Regions from separate parts of the Vibrio sp. TH_r3 genome, predicted to be linked through region 1. Evidence: predicted binding sites of a transcription regulator. Region 1 holds the regulator's gene; the other holds the start of a gene.
What was found. The regulator MetJ, encoded in region 1, represses methionine synthesis genes. The targets are predictions, from matches to a motif close to TTAGACNTNTANANGTCTAA.
Positions count from the first base shown of each region.

Region 2: a site for MetJ is predicted at 9,284-9,303, ahead of metH (methionine synthase). Genes of this name have one in related genera too.

Region 1 is NZ_JAWMPW010000017.1:35,142-45,893, reverse strand. It holds gene hslU (HslU--HslV peptidase ATPase subunit) at 1-346, opposite strand, end outside; gene hslV (ATP-dependent protease subunit HslV) at 376-894, opposite strand; gene R3X26_RS13725 (SPOR domain-containing protein) at 1,108-1,650, opposite strand; gene cytR (DNA-binding transcriptional regulator CytR) at 1,786-2,790, opposite strand; gene priA (primosomal protein N') at 2,971-5,172, opposite strand; gene rpmE (50S ribosomal protein L31) at 5,508-5,723, shown strand; gene R3X26_RS13705 (malic enzyme-like NAD(P)-binding protein) at 5,953-7,212, shown strand; gene metJ (met regulon transcriptional regulator MetJ) at 7,287-7,607, opposite strand; gene R3X26_RS13695 (O-succinylhomoserine (thiol)-lyase) at 7,842-9,008, shown strand; gene R3X26_RS13690 (bifunctional aspartate kinase/homoserine dehydrogenase II) at 9,009-10,752, shown strand, end outside.
Region 2 is NZ_JAWMPW010000026.1:35,064-45,815, forward strand. It holds gene uvrA (excinuclease ABC subunit UvrA) at 1-1,652, shown strand, start outside; gene R3X26_RS16265 (PglL family O-oligosaccharyltransferase) at 1,816-3,588, shown strand; lysine riboswitch at 3,777-3,955, shown strand; gene lysC (lysine-sensitive aspartokinase 3) at 4,052-5,404, shown strand; gene metH (methionine synthase) at 5,554-9,234, opposite strand; gene R3X26_RS16280 (sodium:proton antiporter) at 9,428-10,708, shown strand; gene metA (homoserine O-acetyltransferase MetA) at 10,743-10,752, opposite strand, start outside.

The DNA.
Region 1 (10,752 bases):
TTGCTTGCTGGTGAGTCATTTTTATCGAAAGATCAGTAAGATCACGAATAATGGTTTCTACTTCTTTACCTACATACCCTACTTCTGTGAATTTAGTGGCTTCCACTTTAATAAAAGGCGCATTAGCTAATTTGGCTAATCGGCGAGCAATTTCAGTTTTACCTACACCTGTTGGCCCTATCATTAGAATATTTTTAGGCGTCACTTCTACGCGTAAGCTTTCTTCTAGTTGCATGCGACGCCAGCGATTACGTAGAGCAATGGCAACAGAGCGCTTGGCTTTATCTTGACCGATAATGTGGCGATTTAATTCGTGAACAATTTCACGAGGTGTCATTTCCGACATAGATTCATTCCTCAATTATGAGCTGAGAATTATAATTCTTCAATTGTGTGGTGATGGTTAGTAAATACACAAATATCACCAGCAATGTTGAGTGATTTTTCTGCAATTTCGCGTGCTTCTAATTCGGTATTTTCAAGCAGTGCAGTCGCTGCTGCCTGAGCAAAATTACCACCTGATCCGATCGCAATGAGATCGTTTTCTGGCTGAACGACATCGCCATTACCAGTGATAATCAAAGAAGCAGTATGATCCGCCACAGCGAGAATAGCTTCTAATTTGCGAAGCGCACGATCGCTGCGCCAATCTTTGGCTAATTCAACCGCCGCTTTAGTTAGATGACCTTGATGCATTTGCAGTTTGCTTTCGAAGCGCTCAAACAAGGTAAAGGCATCGGCGGTTCCGCCAGCAAAACCGGCAATAACTTGATCGTTATATAAACGACGTACTTTTTTTGCGTTGCCCTTCATTACCGTGTTGCCAAGAGATACTTGTCCATCACCAGCGATAACAACTTTATTATTTCGGCGTACAGATACAATGGTAGTCACGAGATTAGCCTCTTTGTCTTATTTTACTAGTGAGATAGCGAATATATGAGGATAACTTTGCTGAAATTCAAGGATGAAAAAAGCGAGATAGATAACTATCTCGCTTTTATGTTGTAATCTACTTTATATAACTACCAGTGATAGTGTTGTTGCGGCGTATTAATGAGTCAGTCGTCATTAGGAGAATATAGCAACATTATAATTAACAAAATGCTACTGCGCGTCTTTCCAAATCGCACAAGGTTCAATTTTCGCTCGTTGTAGAACGTGTTTGTCTTTTTCTGCATCCCGTTTAAATTTATAAGGACCTAAGACTACTTTATACCAACTGCTGCCTTCTTTTTTACGAATTTTACTGTTTATCCCTTGGAAGGCGATATTGACTTTACGTTCTTCTGCTTGGCTTAGCGTTTTAAATGCACCGCATTGCATTATGTAAGGCACTTCAGAGATAACTTGTTGTTTGGCTTCTATTTTTATTTCTTTATTCGGCAGGGTTTTTACATAATCCCACTCTTCTTTTGGTGGAGTTGGTAAAGCTGTTGTTTTTTTAGTAGTAGGTTTTGATTGTGCTTTTTCAACCACAACTGGTGTTGGTTCTGGGTCATTATTAAGAATATAAAGACCATAACCAAATCCTGATGCTAACAAAATGGCCAACAAGCCAGCTTTCCACGGTTTTTTAGTGGTTGTTTTTTTTCTGTTAGTACTTTTACGAGAACCTTGTCCTCGTTTAACGTAATCTCTATTGGCCATAATATATCAGCTAGTTTTTAATGGTGATATGTTATCTAGATTGTGTTTGGAAGACAATCTAGAGATGAAAAACGGCACCAGAAGTACCGTTTTTAAATAAAAAATGTCCATTATATTGCAGTTAATTTTAGCGCATTAAGCTTTGGGTGGAGCAACGCTATTTCTAACGACTAATTGAGTTTCGAGTAATCGTGAGCCCGCTCGGACATCTCGACCTTTCAAGAGTTCCAGCATCATTAACATCGCTTGTCTGCCTATTTCATATCTAGGTTGTGAAACGGTGGTTAAAGGTGGATCACAGTATTGTGAAAATTGGATATCGTCAAAACCGACCAGCGAGATATCTTGTGGAACACGTAAGCCGAGTTTTTTCGCTTCCTGAATCGCACCAATAGCCATAGTGTCATTATGACAAAAAATGGCAGTAGGGATGTCGGGTAAGGATAATAATTTCCTAAGTGCTTTTGCACCACCTTCAAAGGAAAAGTTACTGGAAGTACAGTAAGCAGTATTTAGTGCAATGCCAGCCCGACGTAAGGCTTGTTGGTATCCTTGATGTCTAAATTTACATAATGCAGACTCTTCTGGACCAGATATCTGCGCTATTTTTTTATGACCCATTTGAGTTAAGTAGTTAACGGCTTCGAAAGCGGAAGTTAAGTTATCAATGTGAACTGTTGGTAGTTCTAACTCTGGAGCGTATTCGCATGCCATAACAAGAGGAGGAAGATTTTTTTGCTCGGGTTTACTTACATCGAAAGGTAAATCTGTGCCAAGTAATAGCATGCCATCAGCTTGTTTAGTAAAGACAAGATTGACGAAAGAGCTTTCTCTTTTCTGTTGCATACCACTATCACCTAACAGAACCAAATAACCGTGTTCTGTTGCTGCGTCTTCAATGCCACGAATGATCTCGGTGAAATAGGGGTCACATATATCGGGCACGATGGTGACAATGGTCTTAGACTCATTTCTACGTAGATTTCGAGCCAAAGAGTTGGGGGAATATCCAGCTTCGAGTACAGCGTCTTCTACACGTTTGCGAGTTGATGCAGACACCTTTTCAGGGTTCATTAAAGCTCGAGAAACCGTAGCCGTAGAAACACCGGCAAGCTGGGCAACATCCTTCATTGTCGCCATAAAAATAACCTCTATATCCTAAATTATAACAATTTGTTATGTAATTACATGACTATACTCTAAGTGTATTGCTTTAGAGATATCTAGTTTACGGGTAAAGTAACAAAATTTACATAACTTATGTGATTGTAGTCACAATGGAGAAGATAAAAAAGCCTTAATTATTCACTTGGCTAATGATTAGCTTAAATCTTGCGGTTCTATATCGATAGACCAACGTACTTTTTTAGCAAGTGGTAACAGTTGTAACATGGGTTTTGAGCTGTGAAGTATTTTTTGCATGGTGCTTCGATGAGGGGTTTGTAAAAGCAACTGCCATCTTGATTTTCCTGCTCTTTTAGCCATTGGAGCAGGTGTAGGACCCATTACAATAGACAAATCATCAAACATCGGGTTTGATTCAAGTGTCTGTTTTACTTGTCGCAAAAAATTTTCTACTAACTCACTGTTATTGGCTTCTGCTCTAAATAGAGTTAAGTAAGTAAACGGTGGTAGCTTTGCGTATTTTCTTTCTTGCAAGGCGGTTTGTGCGAAGTGGTGGTAATCTTTATACAACAGCGCTTGCAATAAAGGATGCTCAGGATGATGAGTTTGTAATAGTACTTCTCCGGGTTTACTGGCTCGTCCTGAACGACCGGCTACCTGAATAAAAAGCTGAGCTAGGCGTTCAGATGCACGAAAATCACTACTAAACAAAGAGCCATCCACATCAAGCAAACCAACTAAAGTAACATCAGGAAAGTGGTGTCCTTTGGCGAGCATCTGTGTGCCAATCAATATTTGATATTCATTCTTTCTAATGGATTCTAATGCGGCTTCTAATGAACCTTTTTTTCTGGTGCTATCTCGATCTATTCGTAAGGTTTTATATTCAGGAAATAAACTCGCTAGCTGCTGTTCTAGTTGCTCTGTACCCACGCCGACAGTGACTAATTGCATTGAACCACAGCTTTGGCATTGTTGCACGACAGTATGCTGAGAGCCGCAATGATGGCATCGCATTTCATTACTTTTTTGATGGTAAGTGTAGTAAGCGTCACATCGTTTGCAGTCTGCTACCCACCCGCATTCATGGCACATTAGTGCAGGTGAAAACCCTCGCCGATTGAGGAATAACATCACCTGGTTACCTGCTTGCAAATGTTTGCGCATTTCAGCTATAAGCGGAGCCGATAATCCTCCCTCTAAGTATAAGCCTTTTATATCAAGAACTTTATGCTGTGCAGCAACGGCATTTCCCGCTCGAGTGCTTAAAACTAGATGATGATATTTACCAGACAGAGCGTTATGTAAGCTTTCAAAACATGGAGTTGCGGAACCTAAAACAATGGGAATGTCTTGTTTATGCGCACGCATAATAGCTACGTCGCGAGCATGATAGCGTAAGCTATCTTGTTGCTTGTATGAGGCGTCATGTTCTTCGTCGACAATAATAATACCCAAGTCACTAAAAGGCGTGAGTAAAGCGGAACGAGTACCAATAATAATGCCGGCTTTTTTTTCTTTTGCCGATAGCCAAGCATTGAGTCTTTCTGTTTCATTTAAACTAGAATGGATGACTTCTACCGGAACATTAAAACGTTTTCTGAAACGATTTATGGTCTGTGGTGTTAACCCTATTTCTGGCACGAGAACGAGAGCTTGTTTACCAGCCTGAAGAATGGGTTTAATGATATTGAGGTAGACTTCGGTTTTTCCGGAACCAGTGACTCCATCAAGAAGATAACAGCCAAAGTGACCGTTACTATTAATGGTCGCAATTGCGACAGCTTGTTCTTGATTTAGCGTCGGTTTTTCATCGCTGTTTTCGATATGAATAGACCAACTCGAAGTAGCCGGTTTTTTTTCTACAGAGCAGATCCAACCTTTTTCATCCAGCGATTTTAACACAGTGGTTGTTACTTCTTGTGCAATCATTTGTTGATGAGATATTGGACCATTTTCAACCAAGTGCATTACTTTAGCTTGCTGAACGGCTCGACCGAATCCCGACATCAATTGGTTTTTACCTGCTTCGGTAATATGCCATTCGACTAAAGAAGCAAATTCTGCCGCTTTGCCTTTGCGTAGGGCAGTAGGCAGGGCATTAATCAATGTTTCACCAAGTGGATACTGATAAAACTTGCTGCACCAGTTAAGTAACGCATAAAGACTATCTGGCCAAATAGGTTTGTTATCTAAAACTTGTTTAATGCTTTTTAACTGTTCTAATGGAAAGTCTGATTGATGAACAATTGCAGTGACAATTCCAACTAAGGTTTGACGACCAAATGACACGCTGACTCTCCCACCAATCACAGGAAATTGGTGTGGTTGAATAAGATAATCAAACCGTTTATCTAGCGGGACAGGCAAGGCAACTTGAGCGATAGTTGGGCGCATAAGTGATCAAGATATCAGTACAGTTAAAAGAAGACCTAGTGTAGTTGATGCAACGAGTAATTACGAGTAGTGAACTTTTAGTTTATTGTCTGCAGAAGAGCCTAATTGGGTGAAGTAGAAATAGATTTCACAAGCTATTTTTACTTCACAATTGATATATTTGTTATTAGTAACTAAAATAATTGCAGAAAAAAGAGTCAAATCAGTTGATCCTTAGACTGTGTTTCATTAATATGCTCGGCCTTGACGGTATATCAATTTATACCATTTTTGTAAATACGTGTGGTGTTCGGCTTAGAATCGGATGGCGACACGGCCTATAATGAGGTTTTCCCATGAAAACAGGTATCCACCCAGAATACAAAGCAGTTAAAGCAACATGTTCTTGCGGTAACTCTTTCGAGTTTAACTCAACACTAGCAAAAGAAAGCATTCACCTAGACGTATGTGACAAATGTCACCCATTCTACACTGGTAAACAACGTATCGTTGATACTGGTGGTCGTGTTGATCGCTTCAACAAACGTTTTGGTGCACTATCTAGCAAGTAATTGCTACTGTGTTAACCCAAATTTAAAAGGACGCCCATGCGTCCTTTTTTGATCCTGCCAAGTTATAAATATTTTATCCAAATATCAATTAAGTCAAATCCTATCCTTTTTTAGAAAATTTAATGGTGTTAATGACTTTCTAAGTAGGAAGTTTTGTTGCGATCATTTACTATCATTAGCAATATTGAAAAATTAAATATCTTGCCTACTAATATTGGAATAAATTCTTATGTCCGAAGAGAACCTAGAATACGACTTTCGTCAACAAGCCCTTGATTATCACGCTCTTCCAACTCCCGGTAAAATTGCGGTTGCATTGACTACGCCAGCTGACTCTGCTGAAGATTTAGCACTTGCTTATAGCCCCGGCGTTGCAGAGCCTGTGCGTGAAATAGCACAAAACATCGACAATGTTTACAAATACACCGCAAAGGGGAATACGGTTGCTGTTATCTCTAATGGTACGGCTATTTTAGGTTTAGGTAACTTGGGACCTATGGCGTCTAAACCAGTTATGGAAGGTAAAGCGCTATTATTTAAGCGTTTTGCGGGACTTGATGCGATAGATATACAAGTGAAGCACCGTACAACGGAAGAGTTTGTTAATACCGTTGCTAGTATCGCTGATACATTTGGTGGTATCAATTTGGAAGATATTAAAGCACCTGAATGTTTTGAGATAGAGCGTCAATTAATTGAGCGATGCCAAGTTCCGGTTTTTCACGATGACCAACATGGTACAGCGATTGTGACAGCGGCAGGTATGCTTAACGCGATAGAACTACAAGGAAAAACCTTACAAGAAGCGATTATTGTTTGCCTCGGTGCAGGAGCTGCTGCCACGGCTTGTATGGAACTTTTGATAAAATGTGGTGCTCAACGAGAAAAAATTTATATGCTGGATCGCAAAGGTGTGATTCATACGCGTCGTGATGACTTGAATGAATACAAAAAAATGTTTGCTAATAATACCGATAAACGCACATTAGAGGACGTTATTGACGGCGCGGATTTGTTCCTTGGAGTTTCTGGTCCCGACTTGTTACCAGCCGATGCGCTTAAATTGATGGCAGATAAACCGGTGGTGTTTGCTTGTTCTAACCCTGATCCAGAGATTAAACCGGAGACGGCTCATCAAGTAAGAAACGATCTTATTATGGGAACTGGCCGTTCGGATTACCCGAACCAAGTAAATAACGTTATCTGTTTTCCCTTTATTTTCCGTGGCGCTTTAGATGTTAGAGCCAGTGAAATTAATATTGAAATGAAATTGGCTGCAGTTGAAGCGATTCGTCAGTTAACTAAAGAACCGGTTCCCGCCGAAGTACTTGAAGCCGCTGGTGTAGAGGCATTAGAGTTTAGTAAAGAGTATATTATCCCTAAACCTATGGATCCTCGTTTACTACCTCGTGTTGCCAAAGCGGTGGCTATTGCGGCAGTAGAGTCTGGAGTAGCAAGAGTGGAATTACCTGAACACTATATGGACTAATATGCCATTTAGGCAGCGGTAATCGCCATCTACTATCCTAAACTCAACTAGGATAGTAGATGACAAAATTATTCTTATTCTTCATCAAATGCTTCAAATTCTATGCCCATTTCCGTCATTAATCGTTTAACTTCAGTTGGAATATCATCAGGGCGATCTTTTCTTAAATCTTCATCTGTCGGTAATGGTTGGTCTGTATAAGCATGTAAAAATGCTTCACATAACAACTCACTATTGGTTGCATGTCGTAAATTATTTATTTGGCGACGTGTACGTTCATCGGTCAAAATTTTTAGAACTTTCAGAGGGATGGATACAGTTATTTTTTTTACTTGTTCGCTTTTTTTACCGTGCTCTGCGTATGGACTTATATATTCGCCATTCCAATCAGCCATTACTCACCTTTATAAAAATAGTCATAAAATATTTATGGGTTAGAATTCTAGCGGGATTTACCTCTATAAGCAAAGACATATAGACGTCTAGAAGTGTTGACGTCTTTGTAAACTGACAGTAAAGTGTGCGGATATGTTTCAAATCTCGATATTCAAGTATAGTATTTCGATATTCAGGTATAGTTAGCAGATAGCCAAATCACAGCCTGAAACCTGATAAAGGAAAGCAAGCACATGACACAAAGGAAACCTGCGACTATTGCTGTTCGCACTGGAATTGAATCTGACTCTCAGTATCAAGCCGTCGTCCCTCCAATTTATCTTTCGACCAATTATAGTTTTCCTAACTTTGGTGACGTCCCTAAATACGATTATACCCGATCCGGCAACCCGAATCGAAACATGTTAGAGCAAGCGCTTTCTGAATTAGAATCTGGTGCAGGTGCGGTGGTGACTAATTGTGGAACCTCTGCATTGAACTTATGGGTATCGGCTTTTATTGGGCCAAATGATCTGATTGTGGCACCAAATGATTGTTATGGTGGCACGTATCGTTTATTCAATACTAGGGCTCAGAAAGGCGATTTTTCGGTTTTGTTTATTGATCAATCAGATCAAGCCGCGTTAGATGCGGCGTTAGCTAAAAACCCCAAATTAGTGCTGCTAGAAACGCCATCTAATCCATTAGTTAGAGTGGTCGATGTACAAGAAACCTGTAAAAAAGCACATGCAGTTGGGGCATTAGTCGCCGTGGATAATACCTTTATGACACCCATATACCAAAAGCCATTAGAGTTGGGTGCGGATTTTGTTATCCATTCTACAACCAAATATATTAATGGTCATTCCGATGTAATTGGCGGTGTGATTGTAACCAAAACCGAACAACATGCAGAAGAATTGGCGTGGTGGGGCAATTGTATTGGGGCAACGGGGACGCCTTTTGATAGCTATATGACATTGCGAGGTATTCGAACCTTGGGGGCAAGAATGCGAATACATGAGGAAAGCTCGCGAGAGATTTTACATTATTTAGCGAAGCAAGATCGAGTTGGTACTATTTATCACCCAAGTTTGGCTGATCATCCTGGCCATGAAATAGCCAAAAAACAACAATCCGGTTTTGGTTCAATGCTAAGTTTTGAATTTAATGGCTCTATGGATGAGTTAAAAATTTTTGTTGGGGCGCTGAAATTATTCTCTCTAGCAGAATCTCTAGGGGGAGTGGAAAGCCTTATTTGTCACCCTGCTACGATGACTCATCGAGCAATGGGCGAGGAAGCCCTTCAACAAGCTGGTATCGCTCAAACATTGCTTCGATTATCGGTAGGGCTAGAAGATAGCCGAGATTTAATAGAAGATTTAGATAATGCTTTTAAAGAAGTTCAGGAGAAAGCGTAAATGACAGGTAAGCGTCAGCTGCATAAATTCGGTGGGAGCAGTCTTGCGAACCCTGAGTGCTATAAGCGTGTGGCGAACATTCTTTCCGAATATTCACAACATGAAGATTTAATTGTCGTTTCTGCGGCCGGTGATACGACCAATCGACTGCTGGAATGGTTAAGTGCTCTAAATAAAGATGGAAGAACGGCGCATGAATTACTTATGCAGTTGCGCCAATATCAATCGGATTTAATTGAACAGTTACTTGATGAACCCGATGAATTATTAGCTGTGTTGCATTCAGAGTTTTCTGCTTTAGGTGATATGCAAATTCCACTCACTCATCAACAAGAAGCGAGTGTACTTGGGCATGGTGAAGTTTGGTCCGCTAGATTATTAGCGCAGCTACTTAGCCAAGAAACAATGCTTTCTGTAGCCATCGATTCACGAGATTTTTTGCGAGCAGATTTAGGTACTCAACCAGAAATTGACCGTTCACGCTCTCGGCCTTTACTCAAAGATGTTATGGTTCAGCACCCACAATATCGATTAGTTATTACTGGTTTTATGGCCAAAAATAGTGCTGATGATACGGTATTATTGGGGCGTAATGGTTCGGATTATTCAGCCACAATGATTGGTGCTTTGGCTGATGTGAGCCGAGTGACAATTTGGAGCGATGTTAGTGGCGTATATAGTGCTGATCCACGTAAGGTGAATGACGCTTGTTTATTGCCTTTATTAAGGCTTGACGAAGCCAGTGAACTTGCTCGCCTAGCAGCCCCTGTTTTGCACAGTAGAACCTTACAACCAGTTGCTCAAAGTGCTATGGATTTAGAACTGCGATGCAGTTATCAACCCGAAGCAGGCTCAACCAAAATAGAAAGAGTCCTTGCTTCCGGTCGTGGTGCTAAAATTATCACTTCGCTTGATGATGTACTGCTTATCGAATTGATCTTTAGCCTAGGCCACGATTTTGAACGAGCAAAAGAAGAGGTTTTACAAAGTTTACAACGAGCTCAGTTGCAACCGTTAGCCTTTGAGGTACAAGCCGATCAAGGAGAAATATTACTGGCTTACACCTCCGAAGTTGCTACTGGAGCGTTGAGGTATTTAAACGATGCTGCCATCGAAGCCGATATTCGTCTCAAAGAAGGCTATTCTATGGTTGCCGCAGTTGGTGCAGGCGTAACTAAAAACCCAATTCATAGCCATGGTTTCTACCAACAATTAAAAAATGCACCAGTGGAGTTTATGTGTGAAGCGGAATCCGGTCTGAGCTTAGCCGCTGTTTTACGTACTTCTAATACTGAAAGATTCATTCAAAATATTCACACGCAGTTATTCCAAGCTCAAAAAAGAATTGGTTTGGTGTTATGTGGAAAAGGCAATATTGGTTCTGGTTGGTTACAGCTTTTCAACACACAAAAAAGTGAAATAGAAAAGCGTAGGGGAATGAGTTTTGACTTAATTGCCGTTATCGGAAGCAAAACCTACTGGATGGATACAGACGGAATTGATCCTAGTAGTGTGTTGAATCAATATGATGCTGAAGCAATTGAAAGTGATGGCAAGGAATGGTTAACAAGATTGAGCCATCAACAGGTATTTGATGAAGTGATTATCTTAGACGTGACCGCCAGTGAAGAGTTGTCTATGAAGTACCCGGAGATAGCAGAGAAAGGTTTTCATTTAATTTCTGCCAATAAATTTGCTGGGTCAGCTTCGAGTGCTTTTTATCATCAGGTGCAAGATGCCTTTG
Region 2 (10,752 bases), on a different contig from region 1:
CTAAATCATGTACCAGCTGCAATGGCACACGGCTAAGAACCGAAGCTAGAAATGTATTTATAGAAAACACACCTTTGCCCGATATTGTAGAAATGAGTATTAGCGATGCAATGGCTTTTTTCTCAAACCTCTCATTAACCGGACAAAAAGCACAAATAGCTGAAAAGGTCATGAAAGAGATAGGAGATCGTCTAAACTTTCTCGTTAATGTCGGTCTTAATTATCTCAATCTTTCGAGAAGTGCAGAAACACTTTCAGGTGGAGAAGCACAGCGAATTAGATTAGCTAGCCAAATTGGTGCCGGCTTAGTTGGAGTAATGTATGTACTCGATGAGCCTTCTATTGGACTCCACCAGCGAGACAATGAACGCTTATTGAAAACCTTGACTCATTTACGAGATTTGGGCAACACCGTACTAGTTGTAGAGCATGATGAAGATGCAATGCGATCTGCAGACCATGTTATTGATATAGGCCCAGGGGCTGGCATCCATGGTGGTCATGTAGTAGCAGAAGGCACTATGCAACAAATTATTGATACACCAGAATCACTTACTGGTCAGTACCTTAGTGGTGTAAAAGAGATAAGTATTCCTCAAAAGAGAACGCCTAAAGATCCGAAAAAAACAGTCGAGCTTATTGGGGCTTCGGGTAACAATCTTAAAGAGGTAACCCTTTCATTGCCTGTCGGTTTATTTACTTGTATCACAGGTGTGTCTGGATCGGGTAAATCTACCTTAATTAACGATACCTTTTATAAAATCGCACAAACCTATCTAAATGGTGCGACAACCGTAGAGCCTGCTGCTTACAAAAAAATTAATGGTTTACAACACTTCGATAAAGTAATCGATATCAATCAGAGCCCTATAGGACGAACTCCTCGTTCAAACCCAGCCACCTACACAGGGATTTTCACACCAATTCGAGAATTGTTTGCAGGTACACAAGAAGCCCGTTCAAGAGGTTATAAACCAGGCCGATTTAGCTTTAATGTTCGCGGAGGACGTTGTGAAGCATGTCAGGGGGATGGTGTTATAAAAGTAGAAATGCATTTTCTTCCAGATGTTTATGTTCCGTGTGATATCTGTAAAGGAAAGCGTTATAACCGTGAAACGTTAGAAGTTCGCTACAAAGGAAAATCTATTGATGAGGTTCTACAGATGACGGTGGAGGATGCTAGAGAGTATTTTGCACCAGTTCCTGTTATTGCTAGAAAATTACAAACGTTGATCGATGTAGGTTTGTCTTATATCCGTTTGGGCCAAGCGGCTACAACACTGTCTGGAGGAGAAGCTCAAAGAGTGAAACTTGCCAAAGAGCTCTCTAAACGCGATACCGGTCAAACTCTTTATATATTAGACGAACCTACTACAGGCTTACATTTTCACGATATACAACAACTACTGACGGTATTACATAGGTTGAGAGATCATGGCAACACTGTAGTTGTTATTGAGCATAATTTAGATGTAGTAAAAACGGCTGATTGGGTCGTTGATCTTGGGCCAGAAGGTGGACAAGGTGGAGGTGAAATTATAGCTGAAGGAACACCAGAAGAGGTGGCTAAGGTAAAAGGATCGCATACTGCTAGATTCTTGAAACCAATGCTCAAAGCAAAAAAAAATAGTAATAGCGGTAACTTATCTTAATTTTGCAATCTCATTTGTCTTACTAAATTCGAAGCAGGGTTGCAAAATTTTTAATTGTTTCAACAAACACATAGCTAAAGTTAATCCTCTCTAGGTTGTAATAAGAAAAAAAGGTAAAGTATAAAAACGAGCTTTGCTCGTTTTTATACTTAGGGATGTAATAATGGCAATCATTCATCTTAGTGGTACAAAATTAGCGCCACGCAAAGCTAAAGCACCACTAAACCGAAAATTCATGTATTCAGTTGGCTTTGTCTTCCTCATAGCCATGCACTTATATATTCCTAATTTAGGTGGCGCAGGCTTAGCTCTTCCTTTTAATATTAGTACTTGGTTGTCACTGAGTTATGTTATTGCTATTGGTTTGTTCCATATGGCAAAAACTCGACAAGTACGTTATTCAAAACTTTCCATCGTTCTTTTTATTACTTGTATTTTTCTCACAATACCGATTTTTTATCCTTTACATAATGACTGGACCAGTTTCCTCCCTCGATTAATAGCTGTTTGGTCTGGATGGTTTTTTTTCTTAATACTTCAGCAGTTCCTTTTAAGTAATCAGCACAAGCAACGGTTACTTTGGTTTATTGTTATTGCAACAGCAATGCAAACTATATTGAGTTATTTGCAGTTATTTAGTTTATTGCCAAAAGACATTATTGGTTACAACGATTTCACTCAACTTCCATTTGGTGTTTTCCAACAATCCAGTGTTATGGTGAGTTTCCTATCAACGGGTGTCATTCTGTCTGGTTATCTGTTAGCAAGACAACAAAGAAAGTATGGTCAAAGAATCAGTCGCACTCTGTTTCTATATGTCTTACCTATTTTCACAGTGCCACAGCTGTTTTTACTTAGCCAAGGATTGGAATGGATTGGAGCCGCTATTGGTTTTCTCTTTGTAGTTGTTTATTTATATCGATTTTCTACTCCGCAAAGATTAGCTGGTTGGGTAGCGTTATCTGTTGCTGGTGCTGGATTAGGATTAATTTTATTTTCCACAATTGGAGGTTCAATATCCAATTCGGACACACCAGAAATATCCAAAACGATGTTATTCCCACAAACTATTGATATGCTTGTTGAAAAACCCTTTACAGGTTATGGCTATGGTCAAATTGAAACGGCATATGCATTATATACAGCGAGACAACATCAATTAAATCCTAATTACCCAGCAGGATACGGCCCTCTACAACATCCACAAAATGAAATTCTCTACTGGGGAATTGAGGGTGGAATTATTCCTATACTCGGTCTTATTTTTTCTTCCGCTATGGTGTTATTTAAAATCTATTCGGCCCGGAAAGGAACTCGATTAGCTATATTCAGTTTATTCATTCCAATCATTATTCATAGCCAGATAGGAATGCCTTTTTACTTATCAGCAATTCACTGGCTTATATTGATTATTCTGCTTTATTGGGTGGATCAAAGAACATCCAAATATCGAATCGTTTCATTTTCAACTATCAGCAGTATTGCTCTTAAAAATGTTGCGTTGATTGTACCTTTAGTGACCACGACTTGTATGGGATTAGCATTACAAGCTAATTTTACTTTGTATCGATTCGACAAGTCATATCCAAAAGATACCGCTATACTCTCACAAGTGATGGTTCCCTTCTCTGAGACAATTGAATTTAATTGGCAATTACGCAGTAATTTACTTAAACAAGGTCTAGTCAATAAAGACGAAGATTTAATTACCCAGTATATTAACTGGTCTGTTATCGCGATTAAAAATGCCCCAAAAGAAAAGTACTATCGACATTTAATTCTTGCTTATTTAGGCTTGGGAGAAATAAGTAAGGCTGAGCAAATCCGTTCGGAAGCAAGTTTTCTTTTCCCAAATAATGATTTTTCAATGTTAGATATTGAACCGATCATAAAACCAACGAAAACGGAACAAGATACGATAAACATCGACAAATAAAAGTTACGTGCTCTTTTTAGCTTAAAACATAAAAAGGTCGTGCGTTCGGTATAATTATCTATTTTAACAATTGACTTTTTCATAACAAAATCGTTCAATAAAAACCTCTAGTTTCTGGTGCTAGAACTTAGAGATATCATTTTATAGCGATGTAAAACGATATTGCCATTTAGAACAATATTTTACTTTATAACAGAAGAGGAGCATTGCCCAGGCAGCTGCTTTGTGGAGCCTCAACTCCAGTACAAAGCAATCAGGGGGAGCAATGCCGAGATGAAGATTCATTGAGTGTGAATATTCGTCGGTTGAGTAGGCTGAATCCTACCAATTGTCACCAAATTTCTTTTGGTGAAGAGCTTCTGAGGTCCGCATAGATAATTAATGCTTTTCCTCTGCTCTAGAAATCTCTCTTCAATATAACAAAAACAAACTGTTAATTTGACCATATACAGGGAGAAATGCCGTGAGCGCATTCAATGTAGCAAAATTTGGTGGAACAAGTGTTGCCAACTTCGAAGCCATGAGTCGTTGTGCCGAAATTATCGAGAATAATCCAAAAACCAAACTCCTCGTTAGTAGTGCTTGTTCTGGTGTAACCAATTTATTAGTAGAGCTTGCTAATGGTGTTCAAGACGATCAACGTCGCCAAACTATTATCAAACAACTTGAAGTAATTCATTATGCCATTACAGATCAACTTGCTGACCCAGATAAAACCAAACAAGCCGTCGCCTCATTATTAAAAAGTGTCGCGTCAGCAGCAGAAGCGGCCTCGTTTCAAAGCAGCGATAAGCTTACCGATCACATGGTCGCGTATGGTGAGCGTATGTCGACCCACATACTCACTCAAATATTAGTTGAACGAGGAGTAAATGCTGTTCGATTTAACATTCGCGAAATAATGAGAACCGATAGTTTTTTTGGTAAAGCAGAACCAGAACTAGGCACTATTTCAGAGCTCGCTAAAGAAAAACTCGTCCCTTTGTGTCAAAATCATGTTGTCGTCACTCAAGGCTTTATCGGTGCAGATAAAGAAGGAAATACCACAACATTTGGTCGAGGTGGAAGTGACTATAGCGCTGCACTTATCGCAGAGGCAGTAGCGGCTAAAGGCCTCGAAATTTGGACCGATGTTCCTGGAATTTATACAACCGATCCTAGAATTGCTGAAAAAGCCTCACCTATCGCTGAAATTAGTTTTAGTGAAGCCTCTGAAATGGCAAACTTTGGTGCCAAAATTCTACACCCTTCCACTTTAGTGCCCGCTCTTCGTCATGGCATCCCTGTATTTGTTGGCTCATCAAAAGCTCCAGAAAAAGGCGGAACTTGGATTCGGCAAGAGGTAGAGAGTTCCCCTCTATTTAGAGCTTTAGCATTGCGCAGTAATCAAACAATGGTTACGCTGCGTAGCCCAAATATGTTTCATGCTTATGGTTTTTTGGCTGAGGTCTTTAAAATTTTAGCCAAATACAAAATTTCTGTCGATCTCATTACTACATCAGAAGTGAGTGTTTCACTAACACTTGATCAAACCAATACCTCTGGTGGTGCGCCTGAACTACCGGCAGAAGTAAGAAAAGAATTGGAACAACTTTGTGTGGTAGAGGTTGAGCAAAACTTATGCTTGGTTGCTCTCATTGGCAATAATATGAGCCAATGTAAAGGCTATGCAAAAAAAGTATTTGGTACGTTAGAAGAGTTTAACTTGCGCATGATTTGCTATGGTGCAAGCCCACACAATTTATGTTTTTTAGTTCATTCAAATGACTCTAGAAAAGTCATTCAAAAATTACACCAAGAACTTTTTGAATGTTAGCGGTAAGTTTTTAAAATAATAGCCTCATACCGAGGTGTATTATGAAATGAGGTCAAGTACAACTTTATTTCTAGTGAGATAATCTTAAAAAAAGGCTTAGTTCTAACACTAAGCCTTTTCGTTCTCATTGCACTGGTTTAAATAAGAACTTAGTCTATATTTGGACCTAACCATTTTTCTGCTTCTAACACATCCCAGCCTTTTCTCTCTGCGTAATCTTCTACTTGGTCCTGTTGTATCTGAGCAATAGCAAAAAATCTAGAATCAGGGTGAGAAAAATACCAACCTGAAACTGACGCACCCGGCCACATAGCGTAACTTGAAGTCAACGACATACCAATTTTTTCCTCTACATCAAGAAGCTCCCACAGTGAGCCTTTTTCAGTATGCTCAGGACAAGCAGGATAACCAGGTGCAGGTCTGATTCCTTGGTATTTTTCTCGGATAAGATCTTCATTTGATAAATTTTCATCTGGCGCATACCCCCAAATTTCTGTACGCACTTTTTGATGTAAATATTCAGCAAACGCTTCAGCTAAACGGTCGGCGACCGCTTGAACCATGATAGCGTTGTAATCATCGCCTGCGGCTTTGTACTTATCGGCAAGCTCTCTTTCACCTATACCACCGGTAACAGCAAAACCACCAATCCAATCTTTTTTACCACTGGATTTAGGTGCAATGTAATCGCTTAAACAATAATTAAAGCCTTTCGGTTTTTCTGTCTGTTGGCGTAAATTATGAAGGACTTTTGCTACTTTAGTCCGAGATTCATCAGTATAAACTTCAATATCATCTCCAATACTGGCTGCAGGCAATAGCGCACAAATACCGCTGGCTTTAAGCAAACCTTCACGTTCAATTTTATCCAACCAAGCATTGGCATCATTGAATAACCGTTTCGCTTCTTCGCCTACCTCTTCATGTTCGAAAATTTTAGGATATTTACCCATCAGCGTCCAAGTCATAAAGAAAGGCGTCCAATCAATATAATCTCTTAAAGTTGCCACATCAAAATCTTCAAAAACATGAACACCTAATTTAGCTGGTACGGGTGGAGTGTAAGCTTGCCAATCAATATTAACCTTGTTATCTCTTGCTCTTTGTAAAGAAACTGGCTTCGTTCTTGGTTTTTTACGGGCATGTTGCTCACGAACGGTTACGTAGTCTTGTTGAAGTTTTTCAACAAATGCAGGTCGAAGCTCATCAGATAATAACGAAGAACACACACCCACTGCACGAGAAGCATTATTAACGTAAACCACTGGGCAACTATAATTTTGCTCTATCTTAACCGCTGTATGAGCTTTCGATGTAGTTGCACCACCAATCAGAAGAGGAAGGTCAAATCCTTGCCGTTCCATTTCCTTAGCGACATGTACCATTTCATCAAGTGAAGGTGTGATCAATCCTGATAGGCCAATAATATCGACCTTTTCTTCTTTAGCGACTTTAAGTATTTGCTCGCAAGAAACCATTACACCTAAATCAATGATCTCGTAGTTATTACACTGTAGAACCACCCCTACAATATTTTTACCTATATCGTGAACATCACCCTTTACTGTAGCAAGTAAGATTTTTCCGTTAGTGCTGCCCACTTGTTTTGACGCATTGATATAGGGTTCAAGGTGAGCAACGGCTTGCTTCATAACACGTGCAGACTTAACGACTTGAGGTAAGAACATCTTACCTTCACCAAACAAGTCACCTACTACATTCATCCCGTCCATCAACGGACCTTCAATAACGTGCAGAGGTTTCTCAGTATTCATTCTCGCTTCTTCAGTATCGTCTACAATAAATTCGGTGATACCTTTCACTAACGCGTGCTCTAGTCTTTTTTCTACCGGCCAACTACGCCACTCTAATGCAGAAGCATCATCTTCTTTACCGACCGCGTTTTCTCTATATTCATCTGCTATTTCTAACAGATTTTCAGTACCTTTATCGGTTCTATTTAGTACCACGTCTTCAACTGCTTCGCGCAGTTTCTCTGGGACATTATCATATATTTCCAGCTGACCAGCGTTAACAATACCCATGTCCATGCCATTCTTAAAACAGTGATAAAGAAAGACGGCATGTATAGCTTCACGCACATAGTTATTGCCTCGGAATGAAAACGATACATTAGAAACCCCACCCGATATCATCGCATGAGGAAGGTCACGTTTAATATCAGCAACGGCATTGATAAAGTCAACGGCATAATTATTGTGCTCATCGATACCGGTGGCAACAGCAAAAATATTAGGATCAAAGATAATATCTTCAGGCGGGAAACCAACTTCATCAACTAGAATTCGATAAGCTTCTGTACATATTTCGAGTTTACGCTCTCGTGTATCTGCTTGTCCGACTTCATCGAAAGCCATAACAATGACAGCGGCTCCATAACGACGAACTAGTTTTGCTTGCTGAACAAACTTTTCCTTACCTTCTTTTAACGAGATAGAGTTTACAATGCCTTTACCCTGGATGCATTTCAAGCCTGCCTCTATCACTTCCCATTTAGAAGAATCGACCATAATTGGTACTTTTGAAATTTCAGGTTCAGTTGCACATAGATTTAAAAAACGCACCATACACGCTTCGGAATCCAGCATTCCTTCATCCATATTAATATCGATAATTTGAGCGCCGTTTTCAACTTGCTGCCGAGCTACTTCTAAGGCTTCATCGTACAATTCTTCTCTGATCAAGCGTTTAAATCGTGCCGAACCAGTTACATTGGTTCGCTCACCCACGTTAATAAATAGTGAATCTTTATCAATAGTTACTGGCTCTAAACCAGAAAGACGACAGGCTATAGGAATATCTGGTAATACACGCGGTGGAACATCTTGTACAGCTAGTGACATTTGGCGAATATGTTCTGGTGTTGTACCACAACAGCCACCAACTAAATTAACGTAACCGCTTTGTGCCCATTCTGAAATATGCTCAGCCATATCTTCAGGAGAGAGATCATATTCACCAAAAGCATTGGGTAAACCTGCATTAGGATGAACAGAAACAAATGACTCTGAAATACGTGACATTTCGACAACATATTGCCTTAGTTCATCTGGGCCTAACGCACAGTTTAAACCAAATGAAATTGGCTTTACATGGCGTAGAGAATTGTAAAACGCTTCAGTCGTTTGACCTGATAATGTTCTCCCTGATGCATCAGTAATGGTTCCAGATATCATTATTGGTAGCGATATACCTAATTCTTCAAATACACCTTCTACAGCAAATGCACAGGCTTTAGCATTTAGGGTATCAAAAATAGTTTCAATCAGTATTAAATCAACGCCACCTTTGATAAGTGCTTTGGTTGATTCTGAATACGCTTCAACCAATTCGTCAAAATCAACATTACGAAAACCAGGATCATTAACATCAGGAGAAATAGAACAGGTACGGTTAGTCGGACCTAACACCCCTGCAACATAGCGAGGTTTCTCTGGCGTTTTTGCACTCCATTCGTCCGCAGCTGCTTTTGCTAATTTAGCAGCGGTGAAATTAATTTCTCCACTCAAGCTTTGCATATCATAATCGGCCATAGCAATACTGGTCGCATTGAACGTATTGGTCTCTAGGATATCTGCACCCGCTTCTAGATAATCACGATGAATATCTGCGATCAATTCAGGCTGAGTTAAAACTAAAAGGTCATTATTACCTTTTAAATCTGAATGCCAATCTGCAAAACGCTCTCCTCGATAATCTTTTTCCTCGAGTTTATGGTTTTGAATCATGGTGCCCATGCCACCATCAATGAGTAATATTCGCTGTTTTAGTTGTTGTTCTATTGTTTCTCGTAAATTACTTCCAGACACGTTTAAGCCTCAATATTTTTAACTTTGCAGACATCCTATCACAGAACGAGTAGAAATCTAGACGTCTAAAAAGAACTAAAATAGGATTTTGGTTAACCATCGGCCTTTAAAACAATTTTTTATTATCTATGTTGATAAAGTTGTCTTTTAGAACGAGAATTCACCTATCGAATACAAAAATTGGAACGATTTAATGAGTGTCTACAACACACTGTGCTTTTTAGCTGCTGCTGCAATGATGATCGCGTTTATCAACTCGAAATTTGGCAAGCTTCAAACTACGATAGCAATTACCGCAGGCGCGTTGGTTCTATCATTACTTATGATTATTGCAGGGCAAAACGGCTGGTTTGATCTAAATAATTTAGCGATAGAGACCATCGATAGTATTAATTTTGAAGATTTTCTATTAAAAGGGGTATTAGGCTTTTTACTTTTTGCCGGAGGCTTGGGTATAAACCTTAATAATATGAAAGACCAAAAATGGGAAATTACCCTGCTCGCGTTAGGTGCAACATTAGTCTCTACATTTTTGATTGGCTTTATGTTATTCGCAGTCATTAACTGGCTAGTTGGTGTGGAGTTTGCCTTAGTTTACTGTCTATTATTTGGTGCTCTCATTTCTCCAACTGACCCAATTGCTGTTCTTGCTATAGTAAAAAAACTCAACGCTCCTAAAAGAATATCTACTCAAATAGAGGGAGAGTCACTTTTTAATGACGGATTCGGTTTGGTTATTTTTGTAACACTTTTTACCATCGCTTTTGGCAACGAAACCCCAACCGTAGGATCTGTAACATTATTATTTTTACATGAAGCAATAGGGGGAATTATTTATGGAGCCGCACTTGGCTTACTATTCCATTACTTAATTAGTTCTACTGATGACCATTCTATGGAACTGTTATTGACTCTTGGAATACCGACTGCTGGTTATGTATTTTCCGACGTTATTCATGTATCAGGTCCTTTAGCCATGGTGATAGCGGGAATAATGATCGGCAACTGGACCAGACTAAAAGGTTTTTCAAAAGAGAGCGAGCACCACCTTGACCATTTTTGGGAGTTGATAGACGAATTTTTAAATGGCCTGTTATTTTTGTTAATTGGTTTATCAATGGTAACTTTTGAATTTCATTCTGAAGATTGGATTTTAATGGTTATATCTATCCCATTAGTTCTTGCTTGTCGTTACACGAGTGTTGCTTTGTCTTACACGCTATTTAATCGTTTTAGAAGTTATAACCCTTGGTCAGTTAGAATTTTGACGTGGGGTGGATTACGCGGAGGTTTAGCGCTTGCAATGGCGATGGCGGTTCCTGCTGGAATTTTGGTTGTGCCTAATAAGAATATTGATGTACGTGAAATTATCTTGGTAATGACCTACTCCGTCGTCGTATTCTCGATACTTATTCAGGGTTCGACTATCACATCGATGATCAATAAAGCAAAAAAGAGTGAACCTCAAGACTAATAATTAAGGGATGCTAAGTTAGCATCCCTTAATTTCAATCATCT